2 regions of the Enterocloster bolteae genome follow, and region 2 is predicted to be linked to the other one. Evidence: a T-box and tRNA genes for the amino acid it is inferred to sense, from the RefSeq annotation. Region 2 holds a T-box; the other holds one or more tRNA genes.
What was found. The T-box of region 2 lies ahead of pheS (phenylalanine--tRNA ligase subunit alpha). A T-box ahead of a tRNA ligase gene usually reads a tRNA of that ligase, here a tRNA-Phe.
Positions count from the first base shown of each region.

Region 1 (5,493 bases), 2.2 Mb from region 2:
ATTATCCGAAACCACAGAGGACCAGCTGACAAAGATGATGGTGGGACGCACAGTCAGCTTTGAAAAGATTGCCAATGAAGCAGTTGACATGAATCAGGTTGTATTAAAGGTTGAGAAGCTGAGATACAAGGAGTTTTTAAAGGACATATCATTTGAGCTGCACAAGGGCGAAATACTGGGATTTGCCGGATTAGTGGGAGCGGGCAGGACAGAAGTGGCAAAATGCATGATAGGCGCTTACAGAAAAGATGGGGGAACTGTTACGTATAAGGGTGAAACATTGTCCAACAGCCTGTCCAGGAATATTGAAAAGGGAATCGTCTATCTGAGCGAGGACAGGAAGGACGAGGGACTTGTGCTCATGCACTCTGTCATGGATAATATAGCGTTGCCTAACTTAAAACAGCTTGCCAAACCGTTTATCCGCAAAAAGGAGATGGCGGATCGCGCAAAGGATTACATCAAAAGCCTGCGGATTAAAACCCATACACATCTTACGGAAGCCAAGAACCTGTCCGGAGGAAACCAGCAGAAGGTGGTTATTGCAAAGTGGCTGTATTCCAATGCGGATGTATATATATTTGACGAACCCACAAGGGGAATTGATGTAGGGGCGCGTGACGAAATATACAATATTATGTATGACCTGGTCAATCAGGGGGCCTCTATCATAATGATATCCTCCGATCTTGTGGAAGTACTTAAGATGTGCGACCGGGTTGCGGTTATGAGGGAAGGCGTCCTGGAGGCTATATTGGACAACAGTCCGGATTTGACGCAGGAAACCATATTAAAATATGCGATGCAGGGAGGATTATAGGTATGGAGAGCTACAAAGAGGGTGTTAAGGCAAAACTGCCGGCCTTGACTTTATATCTGGGACTGGTTGTTATTTTTATTGTATTTGCTGTAATCTGCAGCATGATGGGAAAGAATTTTCTGACCCTTAATAACATGTTCAATATCATAACCCAGGCCAGCATTATTTCCATCATTGCAATCGGCGCCTCCCTTGTCATTGTCACAGGCGGTATTGATTTGAGCGTTGGGTCTATTGTGGGATTTGTGGGTATATTTGGAGGACTGATTCTGAAGGCTGGTATGCCCTTGATTGCCATGGGGATTTTGTGTATCGCGGCCGGCGCTGCCTTTGGCCTGGTCAATGGCTGTCTGGTCAGCTACGGAAAGGTACCGCCCTTCATTGTGACGCTGGGAGCCATGCAGATCGCCAGGGGATTGGCGCTTCTGATTAACGGAGGACAGCCCATATCCAGCTTCCCTAAGGGGCTGGGCAGTCTGATGGCTTCAAAGGTGCTGGGGACGGTTCCTGTCTCCGTCATATATGTATTTGTGTTCTACGCAGTGATTATTTTTGTCATGGCATATACAAAGTTCGGCAGGCACGTCTATGCCGCAGGCGGCAATATCTGCGCCGCCAGGCTTTCAGGAATCAATGTAAACCGAACCGTGCTTATGGTATATGTTTTAAGCGGCATATTTGCAGCCATTGGAGGCATCATGCTTTTGTCACGCCTTACATATGCAGACCCGAATGCCGGATCTGGTTATGAGATGAATGCCATCGCTTCCGCGGTTATCGGATGAATCTCTTTATCAGGCGGAAAGGGGAAGATCGGAAATACACTGGTGGGAGCCATTATTCTCAGTACTCTGACCTGCGGACTCCAGATCATGAATGTTGCCACCTATTACCAGACCATTGTCACAGGCATCGTCATTATAGCCGCGGTGTTTGCGGATAAGAAGAAAGAACGCCAGAGTGAGTAGGAAAGCTAAATACATTAAGTATTTGCAAATAAAGGAGGAAATTGATTATGAAGCGAAACATGACGGCAGCAGTGATGGCATTGGCAATGAGCACGGTTATGTCGGCGGCGGCACTTAGCGGATGCGGAAGTACCCCGAAGGAGACTGTGCCGGAGACGGCCAAGGAACAGCAGACAGATGCCCAGACCGCGGATGCAACTGGGGAAAGCGGGAAGGACGAAGAAAGCAGCGCAGAAGCGGCATCGGGTAACTATGGAGATAAGACCATTGGATTTGTGGGGATGACTTTAAACAACGAATACCATATTACCCTGGCTAACGGCGCTAAAGTAGAAGCAGAGGCAAAGGGGGTCAAGATTGAGGTCCAGGCCGGAGACCAGCATGCCAGCGCTGATGCGCAGCTTGGCATTATTGAGAATATGATTGCCAACAAGGTGGACGGAATCCTGCTGGTTCCCAGTTCTTCCGACGGTTTGGAATCCGCCCTTACAAAATGTAAGGAAGCAGGCATTCCTATCATCAATCTGGATACAAAGCTGACGGATGAGAGCCTTGCCAATGTAGGCCTGGATATTCCGTTTTACGGAACCAACAATTATGAAGGCGCCAAACTGGCAGGCGAATATGTGGCGAAAAACTTTGAGAAGGGAACAAAGACAGCCATACTCAAAGGGATTGAAGGACAGACCAATGCAGCGGACCGTTACAATGGATTCATAGAAGGCGCCGGGGACACGGTAACTGTTGTGGCTGAACAGACGGCAAACTGGGAAGTGGACCAGGGATATACAGCTGCCCAGAACATCATAAGCGCTAATCCGGATGTTGAACTTTTCTTCTGCTGCAACGACAATATGGGTATCGGAGCCTTAAGAGCCATCAAGGAAGCCAATATGCAGGAACAGATTCAGATTATCGGATTTGATGCGGTAAGCGAAGCCCTGAACCTGGTGGAAAACGGAGAGTTTCTGGCAACTGTGGCACAGTATCCGGCTGAAATGGGAAAATTGGGCGTGGACAATATGCTGAAAATATTTGACGGCGGTGAGGCGGAATCCTATATTGACACCGGAACGGAAGTTATTACAAAGGACAATGTAGGAGAGTTCAAGGATTACCTAAAGACTTTTGAGTAGGAACAGGGCTGGAGTTTTGAGACGGATTTTTCATATGGGAATCAAACATACTTCAGGCCATAAAAAATAAGGGCTGCCTGCCGGCAGCAGAATGAGAGGCAGAAATGGACTTTAAAAAATGCATTGTAGAGAGCGGTAAAAAGCTGGAGAATTCAGGTCTTACTGTAGAAACGTGGGGAAATATCAGTATCCGCGATCCTGAGACCGGACTGGTATACTTAACGCCCAGCGCCATGAAATACAGTACCATTGTGGAAGACGATGTAGTGGTCTGCAGGCTGGATGGAACAATCGTGGAGGGTCACAGAAAACCAACTATTGAGACAGGGCTGCACCTGGCTATATACAGAAACAGAGAAGAGGTAAACGCAGTCATCCATACCCATCCTATGTATTCCATGGTATACGCTACGCAGGGAAAGGATATTCCCCTGATAATAGATGAGGCGGCCCAGGCCATGGGAGATACCTGTAAATGTACACAGTATGCACTGCCTGGTTCTGAAGAACTGGCAGACCAATGTGAAAAGGCGTTGGGAAAGGAAGCCAACTCCTGCCTTCTGCATTCCCACGGAGCAGTCTGTGTGGGTGAGAATATGGACGCAGCGTTTAAGGTAGCAACAGTCCTGGAAGCAACAGCCAGAATTCTTTACATGATTGAAGCCACGGGCGGAAAACCGGCAGGGATATCACCTGAAAATGTAGCGGTGATGAAGGATTTTGCCAAAAATCATTATGGCCAGGGGAAATAGCGGGTTATAAGAGAGAATCAGAACATAAAAGGCAGCAGTGTATTGCGCTGCTGCCTTTTGTTTTGCCGTGGATATAAGGTGAACAAAACAAAAAAAGCCTCTTCAAGGCTTTTTCTCATTTTACAGAGCAGGTGATGGGAATCGAACCCACGTATCTAGCTTGGAAGGCTAGTGTTCTACCATTGAACTACACCTGCGTAATGACCGCTTCGCTATGTGGTCAGTGCCCAAAGTCGGAATCGAACCAACGACACGAGGATTTTCAGTCCTCTGCTCTACCAACTGAGCTATCTGGGCATTTGTCTATGGGAACAATCAGGAATCATCAGTAATTATCCTTACAAGCTCTGTTCCATCAGCGACATCAACAATTTTACAAGATTTCTCCAATATTGTCAAGATGAAATTTGAGTAAAATAACCTTAATTCGCCGTAATTTGTTTTTGTCATACCCACAGATATAAAAATCCGCCTTCATTCCTGCGTATTTGAGTAAACAAAAAGACATGGACAGTATGCCATGTCTTTAAGAATATCCTGTTACACATACTCCTTACGCCCGCTGGCATCCGCAATGCCTTCCTCTTCCCTGTATTTGGCAACGGTCCGGCGGGAGATGGATATGCCGCGTTCTGCCAGCTTTTCACCCAGAAGGCGGTCGCTGTAAGGCTTCTTTTTGTTTTCTTCCTCTATGATTTCCCGAAGCACACGCTTGATGTCTGCGGCAGTCACGGACTGGGTACCGCTTTCGCTGCTGCTGCTTTCCTGGACAGCCACACTGCGCGAGAAGAAAAAGTTCATGGGGTATACACCCCAGGAGCACTGAAGGTATTTCTTGCTGACAGCTCTGCTGACTGTGGATTCGTGGATGTCCAGTTCCTGGGCGATATCTGCCAGCCTTAAGGGATTCAGGTGGGCAGGTCCGAAGGTGAAGAACTCCTCCTGGTGTTCAAGAATGGCCCGAGATACCTGCATCAGCGTCTTTCCGCGCTGGGTTACACACTGTTTGACCCACTCGGCCTGCCGGATTTTATTGCCCAGATACTCCTTGAGTTCAGAGGATTCAGGATTCTGGTTCATCTGGCGGTAGTAGCTGTTAAGCTCAATGGTGGGATACATGGATTCATTCAGCAGGATGTCAAAATGGTCCTTGAACTTTACAATGGTCACATCCGGGATGATGTAGCGGAGCTGGTCCCTGCTGCTGAAGGATACACCCGGTTTGGGATTCAGGGATTTAATAATCTGACAGTAACCCGCAGTTTCAGTGGGAGAGAGGCGCAGCTTCCTGGCAATGGCCGGAATCTGGTTTTTGGCAACCATTTCCAGGCAGTTGTCGATGATGGATTCCAGTACCGGGGTCAGTATGTCCCTGCGTTCCAGCTGCAGTTTCAGGCATTCCTCCAGTGTACGTGCGCAGACGCCGGATGGGTCCAGGGCCTGGAGATCAGACAGGAGATCTTCCACTATCTCAGTATCGGTCCCAAAGTAGGAGGCAATTGTCTCTGTGCTCTCTTCCAGGTAGCCCTTGTTGTCAAGACATTCCAGCATGAACTTGATGATTTCCGTTTCCTGGTCCGTGAAGTTTTCCGTGATGAGCTGGGACCACAGATAGTCCTGAAGAGTCTCGCCGTCGTCCGTGTTAATGTTCCAGCTGGATTTAAAGTCGTAGTCATCATCATTATTCTGGCGCTGGTACAGATAGTAATTCTCCTCATTGAAAGAATTAAGCCATTCCTGCTGTTCAATGGACTCGCGCTGCTCTTCAGCAGTGGGGGGCTCCACAATGTCGATTACCGGGTTTTCCAATGCCAGTT
Region 1 is NZ_CP022464.2:6,027,396-6,032,888, reverse strand. Features, by position in the region: gene CGC65_RS28020 (sugar ABC transporter ATP-binding protein) at 1-820, shown strand, start outside; gene CGC65_RS28015 (ABC transporter permease) at 823-1,605, shown strand; gene CGC65_RS31975 (hypothetical protein) at 1,648-1,788, shown strand; gene CGC65_RS28010 (sugar ABC transporter substrate-binding protein) at 1,836-2,924, shown strand; gene CGC65_RS28005 (class II aldolase/adducin family protein) at 3,029-3,676, shown strand; tRNA gene CGC65_RS28000 (tRNA-Gly) at 3,803-3,873, opposite strand; tRNA gene CGC65_RS27995 (tRNA-Phe) at 3,901-3,973, opposite strand; gene rpoN (RNA polymerase factor sigma-54) at 4,217-5,493, opposite strand, start outside.
Region 1: it encodes a tRNA-Phe, which carries the amino acid that the T-box ahead of pheS (phenylalanine--tRNA ligase subunit alpha) is inferred to sense. The anticodon was not compared.

Region 2 (5,493 bases):
AATACAGGGACAGAAGTCTTGCACAAGAGGAATACAGCACGGAATATGAGATGATTTCCCTGGAAGATATAATATATTAAAGAAGAGCTTGTTAAAATATTAAGAAATCCGTAAAGAATTGTAAGAATTAGTGGGCTATAATGTTATCATATCTGTAGAAAGGCATAAAAACAGAATGAACAGACGCTTATTGATAACAGGGGCCGGGGGATTTCTCGGTTCCCGGATTTGTGAATATTATAGTAACAGGGACGGATATGAGGCAGTGGGGGTGACGCACAGGGAACTGGATATTGAGGATTTTGTGGCGGTTTCCGCCTTTATAAAGGCTATCCGGCCGGATTATGTCCTGCACTGTGCGGCAATTTCAAACACAGGTACATGTGAAAGAAATCCGGTCCTCTCAGAGAAGGTCAATGTAAGGGGAACCATCAACCTGGCCAAGGCATGCAGGAACGCCGGCAGCCGTATGATATTTACCAGTTCCGACCAGATTTACAACACATCCCATTCCATGGAGCCCAACCGTGAGGGCAGCGAGGGAAAGCCGGGAAATGTGTATGGAAGAGACAAGAAACGGGCGGAGGAAGCCATGCTCACATACCTGCCGGATGCAGTGGCCCTCAGGCTTACTTGGATGTATGACGCTCCGTCCAGGGGAAGAGCGGCGGGCCAGGGGCTGTTGCAGAAGCTGGCGGACGCGTTAAAGGATAGGCGGGAGGTGGAGTTTCCTGTCCATGATTACAGGGGAATCACCTATGTGTGGGAAGTGGTGCGCCATCTGGAGGAGGCCATGGGGCTTCCCGGAGGTGTTTATAACTTTGGAAGTGAGAACCGGTACAACACCTTTGACACGGCCAGGCTGTTCCTCAGGGAATTAGCAGGAAGCGATTCCGGCGGTATATTAAAACGCAATGATGAGAGGTTTGCCTCCTGTCCCAGAAATCTGACCATGGATACGGACAAGATAAAATCCTATGGAATACGGTTCTTTAATACTTCCGAGGGAATACGCAAGTGCTGTATGGAACACAGGGAAATGTCCCGGGCCAGCTGTTAAAAGGCTATGAAAGGATTGCATAATATGAACAGACGCAACATATCGCCCCAGGCCGTCAGAATCTGCGGTCTGACACTGCTTTGTCTGGCCATCATGTTCGGGGTGGCTGCAGCCAACAAGGCAAAGGGCGGAGAAAAGCTGGTAAGTGAATATACGGTGCAGGACGATTTGCTTCCCAGGCATGTTAAATTTGAATCCATGCCCGCGGACATGCCTCAGATGACAGCTGCCTGGTTTTATAAGTATAAGGGTCTGGGCCAGTTCGACATGTGCAGCAGGCTGTTTCCGCAAGATCAGCTGGAAGCCCTGAATTTTGAACAGGAGGACCGGGATTTTAAAGACGGATATTATATACAGGAGTACATTGTCCATGGGTTTAAAACCCTGTCCCAGGAGGAATATGAGGACCAGAAAGCCCGTTACGACCAGCTGGCGGCCTCCTACGGATATGAGGAGTATAAGGTGGTACGGGTCTCTTTTTCGCAGAAATGGTCTCCCAAGGCCCTGCAGAAGGCCCCTCAGTGGGGGGACGGAGCGTTCACCAGGGATTTTGCGGTGGGCAGGGAAGCAGGGCTGCGGGAGCGATGGAAGATATTTGAGCTGGGCATGATGTGATTTGTCCGGCAGGCAGATTTTGATGAGACAGAAGGAGTGGAGTGAATGAGACAGGGAAGCAGCACAGGAAGCCGTACAATGGTGCAGCGGCACGGAATTGCAAGGGACCTGACGGTATGCGGGCTGTTTACGGCGTTGACAGCAGTGGGGGCCTTTATTAAGATTGTCATACCGGTGGGAGCGGACACCATGAATTTTACCCTTCAGTGGTTCTTTGTGCTTCTGGCAGGCCTTTTGCTTGGCTCCAGAAGAGCCTTCCTCAGTGTGTCCACCTATCTGCTGATTGGACTGGTGGGAATTCCTGTATTTGCGCGGGGCGGAGGACCTTCTTATCTGATTCGCCCCACTTTTGGGTTTCTGCTGGGATTTGCTCTGGCAGCCTATGTGATGGGTAAGATAGTGGAGTGGATGCACGCCTCAAAGCCCGGGGCCTGCCTGTTTAGCGCCACGGTGGGGTATGTGATTTATTACGGAATGGGAATCCTTTACTTTTACTTCATCACCCACTTTGTGGTGGTGACTCCCGACACAGTGGGATGGGGCGCCATCTTTGCGGTATACTGCCTGCCCACCATGATTCCGGATTATATACTCTGCATTCTTGCAGTGACGGTGGCCGGACGCCTGCGCCCGTCTATGGGGCGGCTTATGGAGTGACACAGCTCATTCCCTTCCCTGCCTGACGCTGCGCTCGTAATAAAAAATATATTGCTGCATGATGCCGGCACAGCCGCTGTATCGCCCGAACACATCTTCTACGATTGTTTCGCAGAGACGGTTTTTGGGGATGCGGCGGTATTTTTTTCTGTCAAAATACTGCTCCATCAGGATTTTTTCGATCCATGTATCTACCGGAAACGCGTCTATGTGGTGGAGGCCGAAAAGACACACACAGTTGGCTACCTTTTTTCCGATTCCGTAAAATCCGGTGAGATATTCCATGGCTTCCTCATAGTTAAGGGCAGCCAGATGGGAAAGGTCCAGCCTGCCTGAAACCGCGTCCTGGCAGAGCCTGTGGATGTACTTGGCCCGGTAGCCCAGCTTAAGCCCCATTAAATCTTCCAGGGAAGCAAGACAGAGCTGGCTGGGGGCAGGAAAGGAGAAGGCCGGCGGGAGACTTTCTTCCAGGGCAGCACCTTCCCTCCGGGCACCTTCTTTCTCCCGGACCTCATCTTTCTCCCGGACCTCACCGCTCCCACGGTTCTGTCTATCTTCCAGAAGGGTGCCGTACCGGCTGCTGAGGGCTTCCACCAGCTGACGTATGTTGGGAATGGTCTTTTGCTGGGAGATCACGAAGGTAATGATCATCTCCCATGGGTCCTGGCGCAGGATGCGTATGCCTGTCCCGCTCATGGCAGCTGCCCTCAGGTAGGTATTTTCCCGGTCAATGGAGGCGATGACAGCCTGGTAATCCCGGTCCATGTCCAGATAGGACAGCCAGAAGGAAAGGTCCTCATGGGGACAGTCCAGGCAGACGAAAGGGCCGTCCTGCCACGCGCGCAGGACGCGGAGGCCGCTGATGAGCCGGTAGCCGTTCTTTGTCCCTGAAGGGTATGTATGTTCCGGCAGGGGAACCATGCGGAAACATTGGCCGGACTGATGAATCTGCTGCAGGTCCATACAGGGAGTTTCATAACGATGAATCATATGGGTATGCCTTTCTTTTGTAATGTATTTTGGAAGGACCGCCACAAAATGGCCCCTGAATATAACTTTACCCCTTCTTTTTTTCAAAGTCAAATGTGTTTTTCTGGCTTTCCGCTTGACATTTTCAGAAAATGTGACTAGAATGTAGGTTAGATTTGATAATCAAAAGCGATGAAGGTGCATAGTAGACGTTTATTTTCCATCAGAGAGGGGAGGCCACCGGCTGAAAGCCTGCCCGGGTTCAGATAGACGGTTGAAATTCCCACCGGAGCTGTACGGGCAAAAGGATGCTTTCGCCAATCCGTGAAAGGATTCCGGTAGTCTGTGACGCAGGCACACGTTACGTGCATCAAGTGTCTGTATACTCCAGTTATAGGTTCTGGGGTGATACAGGAAGCAGGGTGGTACCGCGAGTTTACAGTCTCGTCCCTTCAGTGATGAAGAGACGGGGCTTTTTTGTTTCCTGGAACGCGGATCCCATGAAGCAAAAATGTTCCCCGGGGATTGCAGCTTCAGGAATGCCTGACGCGGACGGACAATCCCGGGAGCAGGATTCTATCTGGTTACAAAGAAAAGGAGAAGCCATGAAAGAGCAGTTAGAGAAAATCAAAGAAGAGGCGTTAAGGCAGATTGAATCTTCCGAAGCGCTGGAGAGACTGAATGACATCCGTGTATCTTATCTGGGTAAGAAGGGAGAACTGACGAACCTGTTAAAGAGCATGAAGGATGTTGCCCCGGAGGACCGGCCAAAGGTGGGCCAGATGGTCAATGATGTAAGGGGGCTTATCGAGGGAAGACTGGAGGAAGCTAAGACTGCCCTGGCCAGGAAAGCCAGAGAGGAGCAGTTAAAAAGGGAGGTCATCGACGTCACCCTTCCGGCCAGGAAGAACAATGTGGGCCACAGCCATCCGAATACCATTGCCCTGGAAGAGGTGGAGCGTATTTTCGTGGGAATGGGATATGAGGTAGTGGAAGGTCCTGAGGTGGAATATGACAGGTATAACTTTGAGAAGCTGAACATTCCCAAGGGCCACCCGGCCAGGGACGAGCAGGATACCTTCTACATCAATGAAAACATTCTGCTGCGCAGCCAGACATCACCGGTACAGGTGCGTACCATGGAGAAGGGCAGGCTTCCCATCCGCATGATTGCGCCGGGCCGCGTGTTCCGTTCCGATGAGGTGGATGCCACCCATTCCCCCTCCTTCCATCAGATTGAGGGCCTTGTGATTGACAGGAATATTACCTTTGCGGACCTGAAGGGAACGCTGGCTGAATTCGCCAGAGAGCTGTTCGGGCCTGAGACAAAGGTGAAGTTCCGCCCCCACCACTTCCCATTTACCGAGCCCAGCGCCGAGGTGGATGTGACCTGTTTCAAATGCGGCGGTTCGGGCTGCCGGTTCTGCAAGGGTTCGGGCTGGATAGAGATTCTGGGATGCGGTATGGTACACCCCCATGTACTGGAGATGTGCGGTATTGACCCGGATGAGTATTCTGGATTCGCATTTGGAGTGGGACTGGAGCGTATTGCTTTGCTTAAATATGAAATTGACGACATGCGTCTGCTGTATGAAAACGATATCCGTTTCCTGAAACAGTTCTAAGATCATGCGCCCTGATAAACATTCACAGCATAGAAGGAGAGAGAACACATGAACACAGCATTATCATGGATAAAAGCATATGTCCCTGATTTGGATGTCACGGCCCAGGATTACACGGATGCCATGACGCTCACAGGAACAAAGGTAGAAGGTTATACATGTCTGGATAAGAACCTGGAAAAAATCGTTGTCGGAGAGATTCTTGAGGTCAAGGGCCATCCGGATGCAGATAAACTGGTGGTATGCCAGGTCAACGTGGGAGCGGAAGAGCCGGTGCAGATTGTCACAGGCGCCCCCAATATCACGGAGAAATCCATAGGTGAGAAGGTGCCTGTGGTGCTGGACGGAGGCCGCGTGGCGGGAGGCCACGACGGAGGCGCCCTTCCTGAGGAAGGAATCAGGATTAAGCAGGGCAAGCTAAGAGGCGTGGAGTCCTGCGGCATGATGTGTTCCGTGGAGGAACTGGGAGCCAGCAGGGATATGTACCCGGATGCCCCGGAGAGCGGTATCTACATCCTTCCGGGGGACAGCGTGCCCGGATCCGACGCAGTGGAAATCATGGGACTG
Region 2 is NZ_CP022464.2:3,778,503-3,783,995, reverse strand. Features, by position in the region: gene CGC65_RS17725 (transglutaminase-like domain-containing protein) at 1-80, shown strand, start outside; gene CGC65_RS17720 (SDR family oxidoreductase) at 176-1,060, shown strand; gene CGC65_RS31565 (hypothetical protein) at 1,085-1,675, shown strand; gene CGC65_RS17710 (biotin transporter BioY) at 1,721-2,332, shown strand; gene CGC65_RS17705 (DNA-3-methyladenine glycosylase family protein) at 2,339-3,322, opposite strand; T-box leader at 3,485-3,756, shown strand; gene pheS (phenylalanine--tRNA ligase subunit alpha) at 3,907-4,926, shown strand; gene pheT (phenylalanine--tRNA ligase subunit beta) at 4,975-5,493, shown strand, end outside.